Regions from separate parts of the Rhizobium acaciae genome, predicted to be linked through region 4. Evidence: predicted binding sites of a transcription regulator. Region 4 holds the regulator's gene; each other region holds the start of a gene.

Region 1 (5,062 bases), on a different contig from region 4:
CGGAGACTCGGCCATCATAGACGGTCTTCAGATAGGTGCCGATCCGCTCTCGGACGATCGAGTCGTATTCCTCGCGCGGCACGTAGACGATCACTGAGACGAAGCGGTCGAAATGGTCGATGCGCGGCAGGACGCGCACGCGCGGCCGATCGCCCAAGTCGTTGATTTGTTCGGCGAAATTTGCAAGCAGCGTCGTGTCGATCTGGAAAAGGTCGTCGCGCGGATAGGATTCCAGCGTATTGTCGAGCATGCGGCCGGAATGGCTCATCGGGTCGAAGCCGAAATGCTCCTTCACCTTCTCGATCTTGGAACGCAGCAGCGGGATTTCCGAGGCGAGCGAGGTATAGGCCGTCGAGGTGAAAAGACCGACGATGCGCAGTTCGCCGGTGACGTTGCCGTCGGCGTCGAAGCGCTTGACGCCGACATAATCCATATAGGCCCGGCGATGGACGATCGATTTCACATTCGCCTTGGTGACGATCAGGAAGTCGGGGCCGTCGAGGAAGGCAAGGATCTCAGGTGTCGTCGTCACCGCATCCTTGCCGGTGCGCAGCACGAGAACATCGGGATTGGAAAGAATGCCGAGGCCAGCACCCTTGTCGCGTTCGACTTTGGCTTCGGTCCCTTTGCCGGAATAGACATATTCCCGCATGCCGAGGAAAGTGAAATTCTCATCGCGCAGCCAGGTCAGGAAAGCGACGGCTTCGTCGCGATCGGCCTTCTTCCGGCTGGCGCCATTGGCCGCAAGCTCTGCGATCACTCCGTCGATCTTGGAAAGCATCGGCTTCCAATCGGACACCGAGAGGCGGACCTGTTCGAGCACTTTTTCGATGCGTTTGACGAGATCGGCGGCCTGGGTGGAATTGAGCGGCGCAATATGAAGCTGGATATGGCTGACGCGGTTGGCCGGATCGCTCGGGTGATCGGCGGAATAAAGCGCCGGCGCCTTGCCCTTTTCCATGACCAGGATGGGATGCACGGCCATGAACAGGTCGCGATAGGTGCTCGTCACTTCGCCCATGACCGATTCAAACAGAAAAGGCATGTTCCGGTCGGTGACTGAAAGCACCGAGACGGCGATGCCATCAGGCGTCACATCGGTAATCGTGTCGATGCCGACGCGGGGCGCCTTGCCGTTCCAGGCGGCGAGTTCCTTTGCCGAATGCACCGCGGAGAGCGCCAGCATTTCCGGCGTATAGAGGTCGAGATCGTCATTGCTTGCCCGGCCGAAGAGAATTTCCGGATCGAGATGCGTCTCGCCCGTCGCCTTGGCGATCTTGCGCGCGCTTTCGATCTGCTTTTCCCGTTTCGGATTGTTTCTGGCAGCCATGGATCGCCTCCCTCAATGTCTGATTTTTCGCAAGCTAGCAGAAGATTCTTCGAAAAAATCTCGAAAAGAGAGGTCCGAAGGATTGTTTTGACGCTTTTTTGGCGCTGGAAACGAGAAATCGTAAGAGATTTTCCGCTTTCGTCGCCAAATGAAAGGGAAAGTCCCGGCTTCCGGCTTCTCGTTCCGGCGAACATTTCCACGCCCGCATGAAGAATGGTTGACAGCGTGGCGTCAAAAAGATCATCAAACGCGGTCATCATTCGGATCTTGGATATCATGTCGGAAAATGCAGCGGGCGCAGTCATCGTCATTTCCAGCCATGTGGTGCGCGGCTCGGTGGGAAATCGGGCAGCCGTCTTTGCGCTGGAGACGCTCGGTCATCCGGTCTGGGCCCTGCCGACGATCGTGCTGCCCTGGCATCCCGGCCACGGCCGCTCGACGCGGCTGACTTTTGCCGAAACGGATTTCGACGCGGCGATCGACGATCTGATCCGCTCGCCCTGGATCGGCGAAGTCAAGGCGGTGCTTTCGGGCTATTTCGGCAATGCCGCCCAGGCGCGCTCCGTCGCCCGGCTGATCAGTGCGCTCAGGCAAAACAATCCCGAGCTGCTCTATGTCTGCGATCCCGTCATGGGCGATCTCGGCGGCCTTTACGTGCCGGAAGCGACCGCTGAGGCCATTCGCGACCATCTCATTCCGCTCGCCTCGCTCGCGACGCCGAACCGCTACGAGCTCGCATGGCTTTCGGGGGCAGCCCTCGAAGACAACACTGCGATCATGGAGGCGGCGCTCGCGCTCGGACCATCGCGCATGCTCGTCACTTCAGCGGTACCGATGATGGCGGGCGGTACCGGCAATCTCTATCTTTCCGGCCGTCACGCCCTTCTTGCGGAGCATCGCGTCGTCGACAACCCGCCGAATGGTCTCGGCGACCTCATCGCTGCCGTCTTCCTGTCACGCCTGCTTTCCGGGATCGAAGACGAAAAGGCGCTGCAGCTTGCCACCGCCAGCGTCTTCGAGGTGCTTGCGCGTGCCGTCAAGCGCGGGAGTAACGAGTTGATGCTGGCAAGCGATGCTTCCAGTCTTTCGACGCCGATGGCCATGGTGCAGATGCGCCGGCTCGTGCACCCGGCGCAGCGGCGGAAAAAATGACGCATTTGCCAATGCGTTCATTTTGCGGTGCAGCAGTTGATCTTGTCTTCGGCGCGCGCTAATCCAGAAGCATGCAGCGTTTTCCAAACCCCCTTCTGGACGGCTATCGCAACTTTATGAACGGGCGTTATGCCGACGCCCGCGACAGGTATCGGCAGCTGGCCGAAAACGGTCAGAATCCCCACACGCTTGTCATTGCCTGTTCGGATTCGCGTGCGGCGCCGGAGTTGATCTTCGATGCCGGCCCAGGCGAGCTCTTCGTCATCCGCAATGTCGCCAACATGGTGCCGCCCTACGAGCCGGACGGCCATTTTCATTCGACCTCGGCTGCACTCGAATTTGCCGTGCAGGTGCTGAAGGTCTCGGATATCGTCGTGATGGGCCATGGCCGCTGCGGCGGCATCCGATCAGCACTCGACCCGAATGCCGAGCCACTGTCGCCCGGCGACTTCATCGGCCGCTGGATGTCGCTGGTCAAACCCGCCGCCGAGCAGATCCAGAGCAACGACGTGATGACGGCCGCCGAGCGGCAGACGGCGCTGGAGCGTGTCTCCATCCGCAATTCGATCAACAATCTCAGAAGCTTTCCCGACATCAAGGCGCTCGAGGAGGCGGGAATGATTCATCTCCACGGCGCCTGGTTCGATATTTCGACCGGTGAACTCTGGGTCATGGACGCCGAGACACGCGACTTCATTCGTCCCGAAATCTAGGGACATGCCAGTTTATCAGTTTTTTAAGGATTGTTGTTAAGCTCGCCGTCAATTGGTCGCGCACGACCGACGTTTTGATCACCGTGGCGATTGGCGATGAAGTTCGAAACCATCAAAAGGGTTATCCTGGCCGCCATCATGCTGCCCTTCGTCTTCATGCTCATTGAAGGCGTCGTCGTCATACGTTCTTCGGTCAATCAATACTGGAACCTCGAAAAGGACCGGCAGTTCGCTGATGTGCTTGCCCGTGGCGGGTCAATCGCCGCCACAGAGATCCTGAGTGAAATTGGCGCCACCCGCCGCTACCTCGCACATCCGAGCAGCAGGACTGCCGTCGACCTACAGCAAAGCCGGGTGACGCTCGATCGCGAACGCCGCGCTTTTTATTCCAGCCTGCCCTCCCGCGATGCGCTTGACGAGGGGCTCGTCGGCGAATTATCGATTCTCAGCCTTGCCTACAGCCGCATCGTCGCCGCGCGCAGCGCGGTCGACCAGGGGCGTTATACCGGCAGCGATCCCGGTTCCATTTACTGGTATGCGGCTCTCAGGCAGCTTGCCGTCGTCGATGCGCTTTCACCGCTGATCAGCGATCCGGTGCTGCTTGAGAAATCCAACCAGCTGATGGGCATCCTGCTGACCTATTACGGCGAAAGGCTGATTACCGGGATCGGCACCCGTTATCTCAACCAAGGGGCTTCCGCCAGATTGCCGGTGGAGCTCTTCGTACAGGGCAAGGTCATGCTCGGCGAGGGCATGGATCACATGGTTTTCCATTCCTCCGCGCCGGTCGTGCGCCACATCGTTGCTTATCTCGGCCGCAGCAGCCAGGTAAAGGCGAACGCGATCACCGATGCCATTCTCGCCGGCTCGCGGCCGACAGGCGCCGTGCATGACGTCTGGGTCGCCGCGCAGAGCGAGCGCATGACCTTCCTGCAGCAGAAGATGATCGAGGCCGCAAAGGATATTCACGAGACCGGCGAAAGCCTTTCGACGCGCTCGCACATACACCTGACACGGATTCTGGCGCTGTGTGCCGGCCTGCTGATACTCGCCACGTTGGTGCTGCTGCTGGCGGCAAAGGGCCTGCGCCTGATCGACCGGTTGACCCAGGATCGCGAGACGCTGGTGGGCGAATTGCGCAGCGCCGCCCAGACCGATCTTCTGACCGGCCTTTACAACAGGCGCGGCTTCGAGGTCGCCGCATCCGCACTTCTCACACAGGCCGAGCACGGATCACGCTGGATTTCCGTCGTGCTGTTCGACCTCGATCATTTCAAGAAGATCAACGACGTTCACGGGCATGACGCCGGCGATACCGTGCTCCGGCAGGTCGCCGGCCTCGCGCGCCAGAATTTCCGTTCCTTCGATCTGCTGGTGCGCCACGGCGGCGAGGAGTTCCTGGCGCTTCTGCCGGATTCGACACCTGACGATGCTGCGATCGTTGCCGAGCGTGTGCGGCTGGCGATCGAGGCGGCGGAAATCCCCCTGCCGAGCGGCGATGTTCTCAAGGTGACGGCGAGCTTCGGATGCGCCGGACGAGCAAGTGAAGCCACAAACCGGAACTTCGAGGATCTGGTCAAACGCGCCGACCTGGCGCTTTACGCCGCCAAGGCCTCCGGTCGCAATTGCGTCATCTCGGGACCAATCATCCCGGCCCCGGTGCAGGAGGAGCGACGCAAGGCGGCTTCCGGCGGCGGCTTTGATTCCCGTATATGAAAAACGCCGCATATCGCAGCGGCGTTTTGGCATATTCAATCGGGCTTATTTGCCGTCGATCTGCTGACCGATATAGGCGATCGCCTGCTGGTAGACGCTGGCGGCGTTCCAGCCCTGGATGGCGACGAAATTCGGCTCTCCCGGCTGATAG
Region 2 (5,062 bases), on a different contig from region 4:
TTCTCGGTCCAGAGCCGCAGGAAGGTCTCCGGCAGGCCGATAGGCGCCATCTCCGCCACGCTCTGGATGCCGGGACCCATCAGCGCCAGCCTGCGGCCGCCTTCGAGTTCGGCGAGTTCGATGATGAGGGTCGTCGAGCGGTCGGGATATTCCTGCGTACCTGATGCAAAGAGGCCGAAGGAGGAAAGTGCGGTGCCGGCCTCGGTGAAGGCAAAGCGCGCTTCGGCCTTTTCGGTGGTCAACGGCGCGCCGGTATGGAAGCCGAGCCACTCCGGCACGGCGGATCTCGCCAGTCCCTGGGAAAGCCAGACGGGCGTGTCGTGGTCGCAAAGCGTCAGCGCGATCGTGCCGGCGGCGATGCCGAGCGGTGCCGGCGGAGCGACGTCGGGCTGAACCGTCTGGATCGTGCTGGGGCGGGCCATACCGTCCATCAGCATCTTGAAGACGCTTTGGGCATGGAAGACCGGCTCGGCAAAGCCGCCGGTCAGAGCTTCTGTGTTCAGGCCCATCAGTTGTCTCCCCGCACCATGGTGAAGAAATCGACGCGGGTTGCCGCCGTCTCGTCCGCCTTGCGGCGCTGGGCATCGGCGATCCGCTCAGTGATCGGTAAAAGCAGGGCCTGTTCGACGAAATCCTTCGTCGCATCCTCCTGCCAGAGCGCGTCGAAGATCGCCGCAAGCCTGGCCTTTTCGCGGTCGGTGCCGAGCGCCTGTGCATGACCAATCGAGCCGGTGTCGAGCCGGACCGTCGCCCGCGTCACGGTCACTTCGCCGAGATTGAAGGGAGCGCCGCCGCCGCCGATGCGTCCGCGCACCATCACCAGCCCGGTCTCCGGTCCGCGCACCTGATGGGCCACAGGCTTTTCCGGCAGCGCATCGAAGGCCGCTGAGAGTTCGCTGCGCTCCGCACGCGCCAGCAGATCGGCGGCGCGTTTACGCCCGGATGCCGTCTGTGACGCAGCGTCTGTCCTGTCCGCTGATATCATTGCCGCTTCCCTTAAAAAGTCTATTGATATAGACAACTATACAAGATATATTTAGCTCTAAATCGATGTCGTGACAAGCGTGTGACATCCTACAGCGCCGCGCGCCTTTTAAGACGCGCAAAGGACGCTGTAGCAGAAGGCGTGAAATGGCAGGGCAGGGGTGGAATGGCGGGATTGAAGCAGGTGCAAAGGCAAACCGGCGTGGCGCTCTGGCGCCAGATCGCCGATCGGATTCGCGAGGCGATCAGCAGCGGAGCCTATGACGAAACGGGAATGGTGCCGCCGGAAACCATGCTGGCGCTGCAATTCGGCGTCAACCGCCATACGGTGCGCAGCGCGCTGGCGGCGCTGGCGCAGGAAGGTATCGTCCGTGCGGTACAAGGTCGCGGTACGCTGATCGAGCGCAAGGAGCGGCTGAATTTCCCGATCACCAGGCGCACGCGTTTCACCGCCGGCATCGGCGATCAGGCCCGTGAAATGCGCGGCCTTCTGCTCGATGAGGCGAAGGAAGAAGCGAGTGCCGAGATCGCCCGCTGGCTGGGCCTTAAACAAGGAGAACAGGTGATCCGCCTGGAAACATTGCGCCAGGCAGACAAGCGGCCGGTTTCAAGGGCGACGAGCTGGTTTCCCGCCAAGCGCTTTGCCGGTATCGGTGAGGCTTACCGGAAGGAGGAATCGATCACCAAGGCTTTCGCCGAACTCGGCCTGCCGGACTACGTCCGGGCGACGACCGAGGTGACGGCAGCCCATGCGAGTGCAGCCGATATGGCCGACCTCGAACTCACCCCCGGCGCGATCCTGCTGATCGCCAAGGCGATGAATACCGATCTTGAGGGTGTGCCGGTGCAATATTCGATCAGCCGCTTCGCGGCCGACCGGGTGCAGTTCACCATCGAGAACTGAGCGCCTTTCCCCGCCGAAGCGGGGAAAGATCAGCTGAGATCAATGCGCGCCCGACATGTCGCCGAGCACTTCCTTGGAAGCGACGGTGGAATCCGCCTTCAGCTTATAGACCATCGGCACGCCGGTCGCGAGGTTGAGGGCGAGCACGCCTTCTTTGCTCAGCTTGTCGAGCACCATCACCAGCGAGCGCAGCGAATTGCCGTGCGCGGCAACCAGCACCTTCTCGCCCCTGAGCACGCGCGGCAGGATTTCGGTGAGGTAGTAGGGCCAGACGCGGGCGCCGGTGTCACGCAGGCTTTCACCGCCGGGAGGCGGCACGTCATAGGAGCGGCGCCAGATATGCACCTGTTCCTCGCCCCATTTGGCGCGTGCATCGTCCTTGTTGAGGCCGGAGAGATCGCCGTAGTCGCGCTCGTTCAGCGCCTGGTCGCGGATCGTCAGGAGATCGGGCTGGCCGACCTTGTCGAGGATGAGCTTCAGCGTGTGCTGCGCACGCACCAGCACCGAGGTGTAGGCGACATCGAATTTGATCCCGTATTCGGCGAGCGCCGCACCGCCTGTATTGGCTTCCTGGATGCCGAGTTCCGTCAGATCGGGATCCTTCCAGCCGGTGAAGAGATTCTTCAGGTTCCAGTCACTCTGGCCGTGGCGAACGAGGACGAGGGTACCGCTCATGAACATGCCTCCGTAGTATCGTTATGAGGAAGAAAGCCCGAGCACGTCGAGCATGGAATAGAGACCCGGCTTCTTGTCGCGCGCCCAAAGGGCCGCCTTGATGGCGCCGCGCGCGAAGATCGAGCGGTCGGCCGCACTGTGCGACAGGGTGACGATTTCGCCTTCGCCGGCAAAAAGCACGGAATGTTCGCCGATGACGGAGCCTCCGCGTAGCGTCGCAAAGCCGATCGTGCCCGCTTCGCGGGCGCCGGTATGGCCGTCGCGCACCCGCACCGATTGCGAGGCAAGATCGATCCCACGCCCCTTTGCCGCGGCCTCGCCGATGAGAAGAGCGGTTCCGGAAGGCGCATCCACCTTGTGCTTGTGGTGCATTTCCAGGATCTCGACGTCCCAGTCGACAGGATCGAGCGCACGCGCTGCCTGCTCTGCGAGCACGCTGAGCAGATTGACCCCGAGGCTCATATTGCCCGACTTGACGATGCGGGCATGGCGGGCCGCCGCGGCGATCTTGGCATTGTCGTCAGCCGAACAGCCCGTCGTGCCGACGATATGGACGATGCGGGCCTGCGCGGCAAGGCCAGAGAATTCTACCGTTGCGGCAGGCGAGGTAAAGTCGAGCACGCCTTCGGCATCGAGAAAGGCGTTGAGCGGATCGTCGCCGATAACGACGCCGGTCGGGCCAAGACCGGCGATCTCGCCGGCATCCTTGCCGACGAAGGGCGAGCCGGCGCGCTCGACCGCGGCATGCAGCTTGACGCCTTCGATCGAATGGATGAGCCGGATCAGCGTCTGCCCCATGCGTCCTGCTGCGCCAACCACCACCAGTTTCATCGCAGCATCGCTCATGTCAGTCTCACCAGGTCAGTTTGAATCGGAGGCCGAAGGCCTCTGCAGGTTGTTGAGGCGAGCGTAAAGACCGTCGCTGACCTTCGCAAGCGTCTCGTGATTGCCTTCCTCGACGACGCGGCCCTGCTGCATGACGACGATCTTGTCGGCGCGCACCACGGTCGAAAGCCGATGGGCGATGACGACGACGGTGCGTCCGCTCATCGCTTCGTCGAGCGCTTTCTGCACGGCCGCCTCGGATTCGGTGTCGAGGGCCGAGGTCGCCTCGTCGAGAAGCAGGATCGGCGCATTGCGCACGAGGGCGCGCGCGATCGACAGCCGCTGACGCTGGCCGCCCGAAAGCGTCACGCCGTTTTCGCCGACCGGCGTCTCGTAACCTTGCGGCTGTGCTGAGATGAAGTCATGCGCATAGGCAAGCCGCGCCGCCTCTTCCACCTCGGCATCGGTCGCTTCCGGCCGGCCATAGCGGATATTGTCGCGGATCGTGCCCTCGAACAGATAGGGCTGCTGCGAGACATAGGCGAGTTGCTGGCGCAGCGACTTCTTGGTGATGTGGGCAATGTCCTGCCCGTCGATCAGGATCTCGCCCTCGCGCGGATCGTAGAAGCGCGGAATGAGGCTGATGACTGTGGATTTGCCGGCGCCTGAGGGACCGACCAGCGCTGTGGTCGCGCCGCCCTCGGCGATGAAACTGACGCCGCTGAGCACGCTCTCATTGCCGTAGGCGAAGGACACATTGCGGAATTCGATCCTTGCCTGCGTCACCGTCAGCGGCCGGGCATCCGGCAGGTCCCGCTGGCGCGGTTCCATGTCGAGCAGTTCATAGATCATCCGCGCATTGACGACGGCGCGCTCCATCTGCACCTGCAGGCGGGCGAGCCGGCGGGCCGGGTCATAGGCAAGCAGCAGCGCCGTGACGAAGGAGAAGAAGGCGCCAGGCGGCACATTGAAGTAGATCGAGCGGTAGGCGGCATAGGCAAGCACGCTGGCGACGGCAAAACCCGCGAAACTCTCTGTCAGAGGAGAGGTGCGTTCGGACAGCCGGGCAATCCGGTTCGCCCGGCTTTCGGCGCCCTTGATGAGTTTGTTGACCTTGCGCTCCAGCTCTTCTTCCATCGTGAAGGCTTTCACGATGGCGATGCCCTGGATCGTCTCCTGCATGGCGCCGAGAACGTGGCTGTTCAGATGCACGGCCTCGCGGGTCGCCGAGCGCAGCCGCTTGGAAACATAGCGCAGTGCATAGAGCAGCGGCGGCGCCATGATGAACACGGCAAGGCTGAGCAGCGGATCCTGGATGATCATCACGGCGAGCAGCGAAACGAAGGTCAGCAGGTCGCGCACCGTCGAGGTGATCGTCAGGTTTAGCACGTCGCGGATGCCGCTGACGTTCTGGCTCACCTGCGCGGCGATATGGGCAGATCGCGCCTCGCTGAAGAAGCCGACCGAAAGCGTCATCAGATGCGCATAGAGCCGGCGCTGGTAGCGGGCGACGATATCGTTGCCGACCTTGGAAAGCGCCACCGCCTGGCCATAGCTCGCAAAGCCGCGCAGCACGAAAGCGATGAAGATCGAAAGACAGATGATCCAGACGACGTCGGCGCGCCGGTTGGCGAAGGCCTCGTCGATGATCGCCCGCATGATCCAGGCGGTGAA
Region 3 (5,062 bases), on a different contig from region 4:
CATCGTCGGTGAATCCGGCTCCGGCAAGACGACGCTGCTCAACTGCCTTTCCACCCGGCTGCTGCCGAGCACCGGCAGCGTCGAATATCACATGCGCGACGGCAGCTACCGCGACCTCTATCGCATGAACGAGGCCGAGCGGCGTTTCCTGATGCGCACCGACTGGGGCTTCGTGCACCAGAACCCGGCCGACGGCCTGCGCATGACCGTCTCAGCTGGCGCCAATGTCGGCGAACGACTGATGGCGATCGGCGACCGGCACTATGGCAAGATCCGCGCTTCGGCGATTGACTGGCTCGAACGCGTCGAGATCGACGCCGACCGCATCGACGACCAGCCGCGCGCCTTTTCCGGCGGCATGCGCCAGCGATTACAGATCGCCCGCAACCTCGTCACCGGCCCGCGCCTCGTCTTCATGGACGAGCCGACCGGCGGCCTCGACGTCTCGGTGCAGGCGCGCCTGCTCGATCTCGTGCGCGGCCTCGTCAACGATCTCGGCCTCTCGGCCATCATCGTCACCCACGATCTCGCCGTCGCCCGCCTTCTCTCGCACCGGATGATGGTGATGAAGGACGGCTACGTCATCGAACACGGGCTCACCGACCGCGTGCTCGACGACCCGCGCGAACCCTATACGCAGCTGCTCGTCTCCTCGATCCTGCAGGTCTGAGTCGGAAACCTAGAGCGGTTCAGTTTCAGGGAAGCGCAGAACCGTTCTAACCTTTTGTTTTTACGCAACTCCGGACGGAAATCCACTTCACACTTTTCCTGGAATTGCTCTAGAAAGAAGAAATCATGGCAACGCCCCTCGTCGTTTCCGAAGTCTCGAAGAGCTTCACCATGCATCTGCGCGACGGCATCAAGCTACCTGTCGTCTCCGATGTCGCCTTCTCGGTCGCATCGGGCGAATGCGTCGTGCTCGGTGGCCCATCGGGCATCGGAAAAAGCTCACTCCTCAAGATGATCTACGGCAATTATGCCGTCGACACCGGCCAGATCCTCATCCGTCACGACGGACGCATCGTCGATCTCGCCTCCACCGATCCGCGCACCGTGCTCAACGTGCGGCGCAATACGCTCGGTTATGTCAGCCAGTTCCTGCGCACCGTGCCGCGCGTCGCGGCGATCGACGTGGTTGCCGAACCGCTGGTGGCACGCGGCGAGGACGCCGTCACGGCACGGGAAAAGGCTGGCGCCCTGCTTGCCAGGCTCAACCTGCCGGAAACGCTCTGGCAGCTTCCGCCCGCCACCTTCTCCGGCGGCGAGCAGCAACGCGTCAACATCGCACGCGGCTTCATCACCGAGCACACGATCCTGCTTCTCGACGAGCCCACGGCGTCGCTCGATGCCAGGAACCGTGCCGTCGTCGTCGGCATGATCGCGGAAAAGAAGAAGGCGGGGGTGGCCCTTCTCGGCATCTTCCACGACGAAGAAGTGCGCGAGGCCGTCGCCGACCGCATCCTCGACGTCCAGCAGTTCTCACCCAGAAAGATCGCTGCATGAGCCGCAAGCTGGGTATCGAGCCCTACTTTCATGAAACGGCATCCGTCAGCGATTCCACTTTCGGGCGCTATACGGAGGTCTCGGAGCGCTGCCGCATCAGCGAGGCCACGTTCGGCGACTATTCCTACATCATGCAGGACGGGTCCGTCTGGTGTGCGACGATCGGCAAGTTCGTCAATATCGCCGCCGCCGTGCGCATCAACGCCACCAACCATCCGACCTGGCGCGCGACACTGCATCATTTCACCTATCGCGCCGCCGATTACTGGCCGGACGGCGACATGGAGACGGACTTCTTCGCCTGGCGGCGTGCAAACCGCGTGACGATCGGCAACGACGTCTGGATCGGCCACGGGGCGACGATCCTGCCGGGCGTCAACGTCGGCAACGGCGCGGTGATCGGGGCCGGCGCCGTCGTGTCGAAGGACGTCGCGCCCTATACGATCGTCGGCGGGGTTCCGGCCAAGCTCATCCGCGAGCGCTTTCCAAGAGAGGTCGGCGAACGGATGGACAGGCTTTCGTGGTGGGACTGGGAGCATGACCGGCTGCGCCAGGCGCTCGAGGATTTTCGCAACCTGGACGCGGAAGATTTCCTGTCCCGCTACGGCGGTTAAAACTCCCGATATAGGGGCGAAGAATTGTGACAGGACTTACACAAATATGACATGCGAGGTTCATCAAGCGGGACTAATGCGATGCTGATCAGGGCCTGGGTCGCAAGGGAAGAGCATGATGTTCGAGCTGAAGAATGTCACACGTCGTTTCGGAAAAAAGCTCGCTGTCGATTCCGTTACGCTCGCCATTCCCCAAGGCCAGATGGTCGGCATCATCGGCCGCTCCGGCGCCGGCAAGTCGACGCTGCTGCGCATGATCAACCGCCTTCAGGAGCCGAGCTCCGGCTCCGTTCATTTCGCCGGCGTCGAGGTCTCCGGGCTTCGCGGCCGGGCGTTGCGCAACTGGCAGCGCGACTGCGCGATGATCTTCCAGCAGTTCAACCTGGTGCCGCGCCTCGACGTTCTCACCAATGTCATGCTCGGCCGCCTCAATCATCGCTCGACGCTTATGAGTCTGCTCAACATCTTCACCCGCGAGGAACGCGTGCATGCCATCGCGGCACTCGAACGCCTCGGCATCGAGCAGACGGCGCTGCAGGCAGCCGGCACGCTTTCCGGTGGCCAGCAGCAGCGCGTGGCGATCGCCCGGGCGCTGATGCAGAACCCGAAAATGGTTCTCGCCGACGAGCCGATCGCCTCTCTCGATCCGCTGAACGCCAAGATCGTCATGGATGCGCTGCGCGACATCAACGAGCGCGAGGGCATCACCGTCATCACCAACCTTCACACGCTCGACACCGCCCGCAACTATTGTGAGCGCATCGTCGGCATGGCCGGCGGCCGCGTCGTCTTCGACGGCAAGCCCTCGGAGCTGACCGCCGAAGCGGTGAAGGAAATCTACGGGACGGACAAGGATGGCGCCGGCATCGACGAAACGGTGACCTCGACCAGCCTCGAATCCAAGCGTCGCGCCGAGGATGTCTCATCCGGCAGGGTGGCCAAAGCAGCCGCCGTGCACTGACCCGTTTCCGGCCGACGGGACAACGGTCGGAAAAATAACTGACAAACAAACCATGTCACAAAAGGAGACTTCCATGTCTGCATTCCGCAAGATCCTGATGGCAACCATCGCCGTCGCCGCCCTCGCCGGCAATGCTGCTGCCCAGGACGTCAAGGTCCTCCGCATCGGTCTCGATGGCGGTGAAAACGAAGCCGACCAGGTTCGCCGCACCGAGTGCGTCAAGCCGGGCCTGATCGCTGCCACCGGCGTTTCTGAAGTTCAGCTGTTCCCATCGCCGAATTACAACGGCGTCATCCAGGGCCTCCTTGGCGGCACGATCGACCTCGCCGTCATGGGCGCCGCCTCTTACGCCGCGATCTACATCAAGGATCCGAACGCCGTCACTCCGGTTCTGACCACCAAGCAGGCCGACGGTTCGACCGGCTACTACTCGATCATGGTTGCCCGCAAGGATTCCGGCATCAAGACGCTCGCCGACGCGAAGGGCAAGAAGCTCGGCTTCGCCGATCCGGACTCTACCTCCGGCTACCTTGTTCCTAACGTTGCCCTTCCGAAGGACACCGGCGCTCCAGTCAAGCAGTACTTCTCTGAAACCGGCTTCGGCGGCGGCCACGAGAACCTCGTTCTCGGCGTTCTCGACAAAAAGTTCGACGTTGGTACCACCTTCGGTTCCGGTCAGGGCGACTGGGCGCAGGGCTACTCCTCCGGCAACCTGCACCAGATGGTCACCAAGGGCCTGCTCGACATGGACGATATCGTCGAAGTCTGGAAGTCGCCGCTCATCCCGAACGGTCCACTGATGGTTTCCCAGAAGCTGCCGGCCGACCTCCAGAAGAAGGTTACCACCTACTTCGCCGAACTGCCGAAGACAGACAAGAGCTGCTTCGAATCGTTCACGGGCGGCGGCTACGTCGACTGGTCGCCGGTCGACCAGAGCTTCTACCAGACGATCATCGACGCCCGTAAGGCCGTTATCGGCGGCTGATCCTCAGTCTGAACGAGTTTGCGGCGGCATCATGATGATGCCGCCGTTTTCCAAGAAGGAAGCCACATATGGCGCACTCAGCCGGCGCGGACTCTCTGAGCGGATTGCAGGAGGGCTCCCGCACCATCCTCGATCATTATCAGAGCCAGGTTCGAACGCGGCGGATCTATACCGTCGTTTCAATCGTGATCTTCCTGATCATCCTCGGCGCCTCGCTCGACTTCGCCAACAGCGCCAATTCGGGCAAATTCTTCGAGCGCCTCCCCTATTTCTTCGACTTCATGAAGAGCTTCGTGCCGGACAGTCCGCTGGAGATCTTCCGCGCCATGTTCGACCTGCCGTCGCCGTTCTCCGACGGTTCGATCAAATACGACTATACAAGCGACCGCGTCTGGATCACCGATAGTTTCTACATCCCGAATTTCTTCTACCAGCTCGCGATCACGCTCAACATCGCCATCGTCTCCACCATTCTCGGTGCGAGCGGCGCGTTCGTGCTCTGCTTTTTCGCTTCCACCAATCTGGTCGGTGCAGGCGTGACGCGCTGGGTCGTGCGGCGCATCATGGAAATCATGCGCGCCTTCCCGGAAATCGTCGTCGCCGGTCTTCTCGCCGCGATCCTGTCGATCGGTCCTATTTCGGCGATCATCGCGGTATGGGTCCATACTGTCGGCGCGCTTGGGAAGCTGTTTTTCGAAGTCGTCGAGAATGCCGACATGAAGCCGGATGAAGGCCTGCGCGCTGCCGGCGCCGGCTGGCTGGAGCGCGTGCGCTTCGCGATCCTGCCGCAGGTGTTGCCGAACTTCGTCTCCTACACGCTGCTGCGGACTGAGATCAACGTGCGCGCCTCGACGATTATCGGCGCCGTCGGCGGCGGCGGCATAGGCGAGGTCTTCAGCCTGTCGATCGGACGCGACCATGCTGCCAAGACCTATGCGATCATCATCCTGCTGCTCGTCACCGTCATTTGCGTCGACCAGTTCTCCGCCTGGCTGCGCC
Region 4 (5,062 bases):
CCCTCGCCTCTGATATCCTCGATCACATCGGGATAACGATCCTTCAGCGAGGCGAGGCCCTGGCGGAAGACAAGGGCTACGTCGCGCACCTGCTGGAGGAAGCCATCGGCAAGGATGATGTCGAGCACGGCACTGCCGACGGCCATGGCAAGCGGATTGCCGCCATAGGTCGAGCCATGCGTGCCGGCCTTCATGCCGGAGGCGGCCTCTGCTGTGGCAAGGCAGGCGCCGAGCGGGAACCCGCCGCCGATGCCCTTGGCGACAGCCATGATATCGGGGGTGATGCCCGACCATTCATGGGCGAAGAGCTTGCCGGTGCGGCCGACGCCGGTCTGGACCTCGTCGAGGATCAACAGCAGGCCGTTGTCGTCGCAGAGCTGGCGAAGCGCCTTCATGAACTCGGGCGTGGCAGGACGGACGCCGCCTTCGCCCTGCACCGGCTCGATGAGGATGGCGGCCGTCGCCTCGGTGATTGCGGCGCGGACCGCCTCGATATCGCCGAAAGCCACCTGATCGAAACCCGGCGCCTTGGGACCGAAGCCCTCGAGATATTTCTCCTGGCCGCCGGCAGCGATCGTTGCCAGCGTCCGTCCGTGGAAGGCGCCTTCGAAGGTGACGATATGGAAGCGCTCGGGATGGCCCTTGGAAAACTGGTAGCGGCGCGCCGTCTTGATCGCGCATTCGAGCGCCTCGGCGCCCGAATTGGTGAAGAACACCTTGTCGGCGAAGGTGGCGTCCGTCAGCCGTTTTGCCAGACGCTCCTGGCCGGGGATCTCATAGATGTTCGACAGGTGCCAGACCTTATCGGCCTGCTCCTTCAGCGCACCGACCACATGCGGATTGCTGTGGCCGACGGAGGTGACGGCGACGCCGGCGCCGAAATCGAGATATCGCTCGCCGCTTTCGGTGATCAGCCACACGCCCTCGCCTCGCTCGAACCGCAGCGGGGCACGAGAATAGGTGTCATAAAGCGGCGCGGCTTCAGCCATGGCGCGATCTCCATCAAAGTTGGCAGGCAATGACTCCGGCTAAGGAAACCAGGCCCAAAAAAATTAAAAATGCCGCCTTGCGGCGGCGAGTGGCACTATTTCCTTTTCGCGCTGCAATGTCAACAAAACGGCGCCCTTAGCGTATGCAGCACAGGTGTACAGCGGCATTTTCAGTCTTCAACAGGCATTATTGCAGAAATGCCACGCAGGGGCAGCAAGTTGGGGAAAACTACGAATTCGATTCATCCGGATTCATGCGACTCTTGTCACGGAGTCAGCCTCACACTAGGTTAAAGATCAATTACTAGACTGCATGCGGCGGAACTAGTCACCAAAATTGATCAAGCGTTTCTTGTTTCGGAGCTCCCGGGACAACGGTGAGGGATTCTGCCATCACCAACGCAAAAGGTGGAGACAGGGCATGAACTGGACAGACGAGCGGGTCGAGAAACTCAAGAAGCTTTGGGCCGAAGGACTGAGCGCGAGCCAGATCGCGGCACAACTTGGCGGTGTCAGCCGAAACGCGGTCATCGGCAAAGTGCACCGGCTGTGCCTTCCGGGCCGTGCCAAGGCCGGCGGCACCAACACCGCGGCGCGAACGCCGAAGCGCAACACATCGGCGCCGCGCGCGCCGAACTACGCCTCCCGGATCACGACCCGCACCGTCACCCGCCAGCAGGGCGCGACGATGCTGAAGGAAGAGATCGAGATCGAAACGATCGAGGAAATGGAATACGTGCCGAGAGGCAATGTGGTGGTGCCGATTTCGCGCCGCCTCGGCCTGACGGAACTGACCGAGCGCACCTGCAAGTGGCCGGTCGGCGATCCGCTGAAGGACGACTTCCATTTCTGCGGCTGCGAGTCCCCCGATAATTCGCCCTATTGCAGCTATCACCAGAAGCTCGCCTACCAGCCGGTCAACGAACGCCGCCGGGCAGCAGCGCGGGCTAGCTGAGCGGGCAACCATTGTTAGAATGCAGAAAACGGGCCGAGTGGCCCGTTTTTTTATGCAATTTTGGTTCGTGCCGATGGCTGCCCCTCATCCGCCTGCCGGCACCTTCTCCCCGTTCTGACGGGGCGAAGGAAGTATGCCGCACCCTCTCGGTCCCCGTTGACGCCCCGTTTGGCACGTCCCTCTCCCCGTTTTTCACGGGGGAGAGGGTTAGGGTGAGGGGCTGCCATACGCGCGACCGGATGAGGGCCGGGTGAGGGGCAGATGTTTGCTGAAACAATGGATGAAAGCCCTCAGGCTTCCATCGAATAACCGGCGCCGCGGACGGTGCGGATGACGTCCTGCATGTTGGAGAAATTCAGCGCCTTGCGCAGGCGGCCGACATGGACGTCGACGGTGCGCTCGTCGACATAGATATCGTGGCCCCAGACGCCATCCAACAGCTGCGAGCGGGAGAAGACCCGGCCCGGCGACGACATCAGGAATTCCAGCAGGCGGAATTCGGTGGGGCCGAGGCGGACTTCGCGGGTCTTGCGATGGACGCGATGGGTCTCGCGGTCGAGCTCGATATCGCCGCATTTCAGCACCGTCGACAGCACCTCGGGACGGGCGCGGCGCAGCATCGCCTTGACGCGGGCAACGAGTTCGGGGGTCGAGAAGGGCTTGACGACATAATCGTCGGCGCCCGTCGACAATCCGCGGACGCGCTCGCTCTCTTCGCCGCGCGCCGTCAGCATGATGATTGGTAGGCGCTCGGTTTCCGGCCGCATGCGCAGGCGCCGGCAGAGCTCGATGCCGGAGACACCCGGCAGCATCCAATCGAGGATGAGAAGATCGGGCGTGCGCTCCTGAAGCCGCATTTCGGCTTCGTCGCCACGAAGGATGGTATCGACCTCGAAGCCTTCCGCTTCGAGATTGTAGCGAAGAAGCACGCTGAGGGCTTCCTCGTCTTCAACAACTGCAACTCTCGGGATCATGCGTGTCGGTCTCCTCGCGCATGATCCTTAAACCAGGGTGATTTAAGCAATGCATCCTGCGCAAATTCAAAAATTGGCTGCGACCTCTTTGCGCGCCCGGACGGGCGCGCACGCAATTGACGGGTGCGGGCGGTTATTCTGTGACCGCGCCGACGGTGTTGGCGCTGTCATCCTTCGGACGATCGCCTTCCGGCTGCGCGCCTGTCGCCATGTAAAAGATCGTCTCGGCGATGTTGGTGGCATGGTCGCCGATGCGCTCGATGTTCTTGGCGCAGAAGAGAAGATGCGTGCAGCTGGTGATGTTGCGCGGATCTTCCATCATGTAGGTCAGGAGTTCGCGGAACAGCGAGGTGTACATCGCGTCGATCTCGTTGTCGCGTTCACGGATCGCATTCGCCTTGTCGGCTGAACGATTGGTGTAGACATCGAGCACTTCCTTGAGCTGGACGAGCGCCAGCTCGGACAGATGCTCGAGGCCGCGGGCAAGCTTGCGGGGAACGCCGGTGCTTTGGACGGCGATGACGCGCTTGGCGGTGTTCTTGCCGAGGTCGCCGACGCGTTCGAGATCGGCGGCGATGCGGATCGAACCCATGATTTCACGCAGGTCCGAGGCCATTGGCTGACGGCGGGCGATCGTCACGATCGCCTTGTCGCCGATTTCGCGTTCGGCGTGATCGAGGATCACATCGTCCGAGATGACCTTCTGCGCCAGCGCGGTATCGCCGTTGACGAGGGCGCGCACGGATTCGCCGACCATCTGCTCGGCCAGGCCGCCCATTTCGGAAATCCGCCTGGACAGGAACTTCAGATCATCATCATAGGCAGAAAAAATATGTGTCGATGCCATAGGGCTTTATCCTCGAATAACGGGAAGGCTTGGTGTCGCCAAAATCAACCGAAGCGACCCATGATGTAGTCCTGGGTACGCGGATCGTCGGGATTGGTGAACATCTTGTCGGTGTCGTTCTCCTCGACGAGGTTGCCGAGGTGGAACATGGCGGTGCGCTGCGAGACGCGCGCTGCCTGCTGCATGGAGTGGGTAACGATGACGATCGTGTAGTTCTCGCGCAGCTCGTGGATCAGTTCCTCGACCTTGGCTGTGGCGATCGGGTCGAGCGCCGAGCAGGGCTCGTCCATCAGGATGACTTCCGGGCTGACGGCGACGGCACGCGCAATGCAGAGGCGCTGCTGCTGACCGCCCGACAGGCCGGTGCCGGATTCGTGCACGCGGTCCTTGACCTCGTTCCAGAGACCGGCGCGCTGCAGGCTGGTCTCGACGATCTGGTCGAGGTCGGCTTTCGACTTGGCAAGGCCATGGATGCGCGGGCCGTAGGAGACGTTTTCATAGATCGTCTTCGGGAACGGGTTCGGCTTCTGGAAGACCATGCCGACGCGGGCGCGAAGTTCGACGACGTCGATATCGGGATCATAGACATCGTCGGTGTCGAGGGTGATTTTGCCGGTGACGCGGCAGCCATCGATCGTGTCGTTCATGCGGTTGAGGCACCGCAGGAAGGTCGACTTGCCGCAGCCGGACGGGCCGATCAGGGCGGTTACGGTGTTTTCGCGGACGTTCAGGTTCACATCGAAAAGCGCGCGCTTCTCGCCGTAGTAAACCGACACATCCTTTCCGATCATCTTATAAGGGACGTTGCTCATCTTGTGATCCAGCGCCTTTTCAACTGCAGCTTCCGTCAACATGTTCATGATCTTGTAACTCCGTTTACCAGCGGCGCTCGAAGCGACGACGCAAGAGGATGGCGCCCATGTTCATGACGATCAGGAACAGGAGCAGGACTATGATGGCACCCGAAGTACGCTCAACGAAGGCACGTTCTGCCTCGTTGGCCCACATATAGACCTGTACGGGCAGAGCCGTCGAGGGATCGAGCGGTGTCGTCGGCGCGTTTGCGACGAAGGCGACCATGCCGATCAGGAGCAGCGGCGCGGTTTCGCCGAGCGCGTGCGCCAGGCCGATGATCGTGCCGGTCAGGATGCCCGGCATGGCAAGTGGCAGCACATGGTGGAACACCATCTGCATCTTCGAAGCGCCAAGGCCGAGCGCTGCGGCGCGGATCGACGGCGGCACGGCGCGCAGTGCCGCACGCGTCGCGATGATGATCGTCGGCAGGGTCATCAGCGTC

The links. Region 4 encodes PhoB, which activates phosphate uptake and scavenging genes when phosphate is short. Its sites were predicted from a motif close to TGTCATNNANCTGTCAT; they were not measured.
Region 1: OLZ32_RS33370 (NAD-glutamate dehydrogenase) is a predicted target of PhoB. The motif match lies at 1,537-1,553, and genes of this name have one in related genera.
Region 2: phnF (phosphonate metabolism transcriptional regulator PhnF) is a predicted target of PhoB. The motif match lies at 1,056-1,072, and genes of this name have one in related genera.
Region 3: phnC (phosphonate ABC transporter ATP-binding protein) is a predicted target of PhoB. The motif match lies at 2,153-2,169, and genes of this name have one in related genera.

What each region holds. Positions count from the first base shown of each region.
Region 1 is NZ_JAPCZO010000029.1:73,022-78,083, reverse strand. Features, by position in the region: gene OLZ32_RS33370 (NAD-glutamate dehydrogenase) at 1-1,330, opposite strand, end outside; gene pdxY (pyridoxal kinase PdxY) at 1,607-2,482, shown strand; gene OLZ32_RS33360 (carbonic anhydrase) at 2,554-3,195, shown strand; gene OLZ32_RS33355 (GGDEF domain-containing protein) at 3,292-4,911, shown strand; gene OLZ32_RS33350 (lytic murein transglycosylase) at 4,957-5,062, opposite strand, start outside.
Region 2 is NZ_JAPCZO010000008.1:270,594-275,655, reverse strand. Features, by position in the region: gene phnH (phosphonate C-P lyase system protein PhnH) at 1-509, opposite strand, end outside; gene phnG (phosphonate C-P lyase system protein PhnG) at 509-985, opposite strand; gene phnF (phosphonate metabolism transcriptional regulator PhnF) at 1,151-1,888, shown strand; gene OLZ32_RS15505 (2,3-bisphosphoglycerate-dependent phosphoglycerate mutase) at 1,928-2,563, opposite strand; gene dapB (4-hydroxy-tetrahydrodipicolinate reductase) at 2,585-3,409, opposite strand; gene OLZ32_RS15495 (ABC transporter ATP-binding protein) at 3,425-5,062, opposite strand, start outside.
Region 3 is NZ_JAPCZO010000008.1:277,842-282,903, forward strand. Features, by position in the region: gene phnK (phosphonate C-P lyase system protein PhnK) at 1-670, shown strand, start outside; gene phnL (phosphonate C-P lyase system protein PhnL) at 796-1,503, shown strand; gene OLZ32_RS15545 (DapH/DapD/GlmU-related protein) at 1,500-2,117, shown strand; gene phnC (phosphonate ABC transporter ATP-binding protein) at 2,236-3,078, shown strand; gene phnD (phosphonate ABC transporter substrate-binding protein) at 3,152-4,063, shown strand; gene phnE (phosphonate ABC transporter, permease protein PhnE) at 4,132-5,062, shown strand, end outside.
Region 4 is NZ_JAPCZO010000036.1:17,713-22,774, reverse strand. Features, by position in the region: gene OLZ32_RS35845 (aspartate aminotransferase family protein) at 1-989, opposite strand, end outside; gene OLZ32_RS35840 (GcrA family cell cycle regulator) at 1,411-1,944, shown strand; gene phoB (phosphate regulon transcriptional regulator PhoB) at 2,235-2,918, opposite strand; gene phoU (phosphate signaling complex protein PhoU) at 3,052-3,765, opposite strand; gene pstB (phosphate ABC transporter ATP-binding protein PstB) at 3,810-4,625, opposite strand; gene pstA (phosphate ABC transporter permease PstA) at 4,642-5,062, opposite strand, start outside.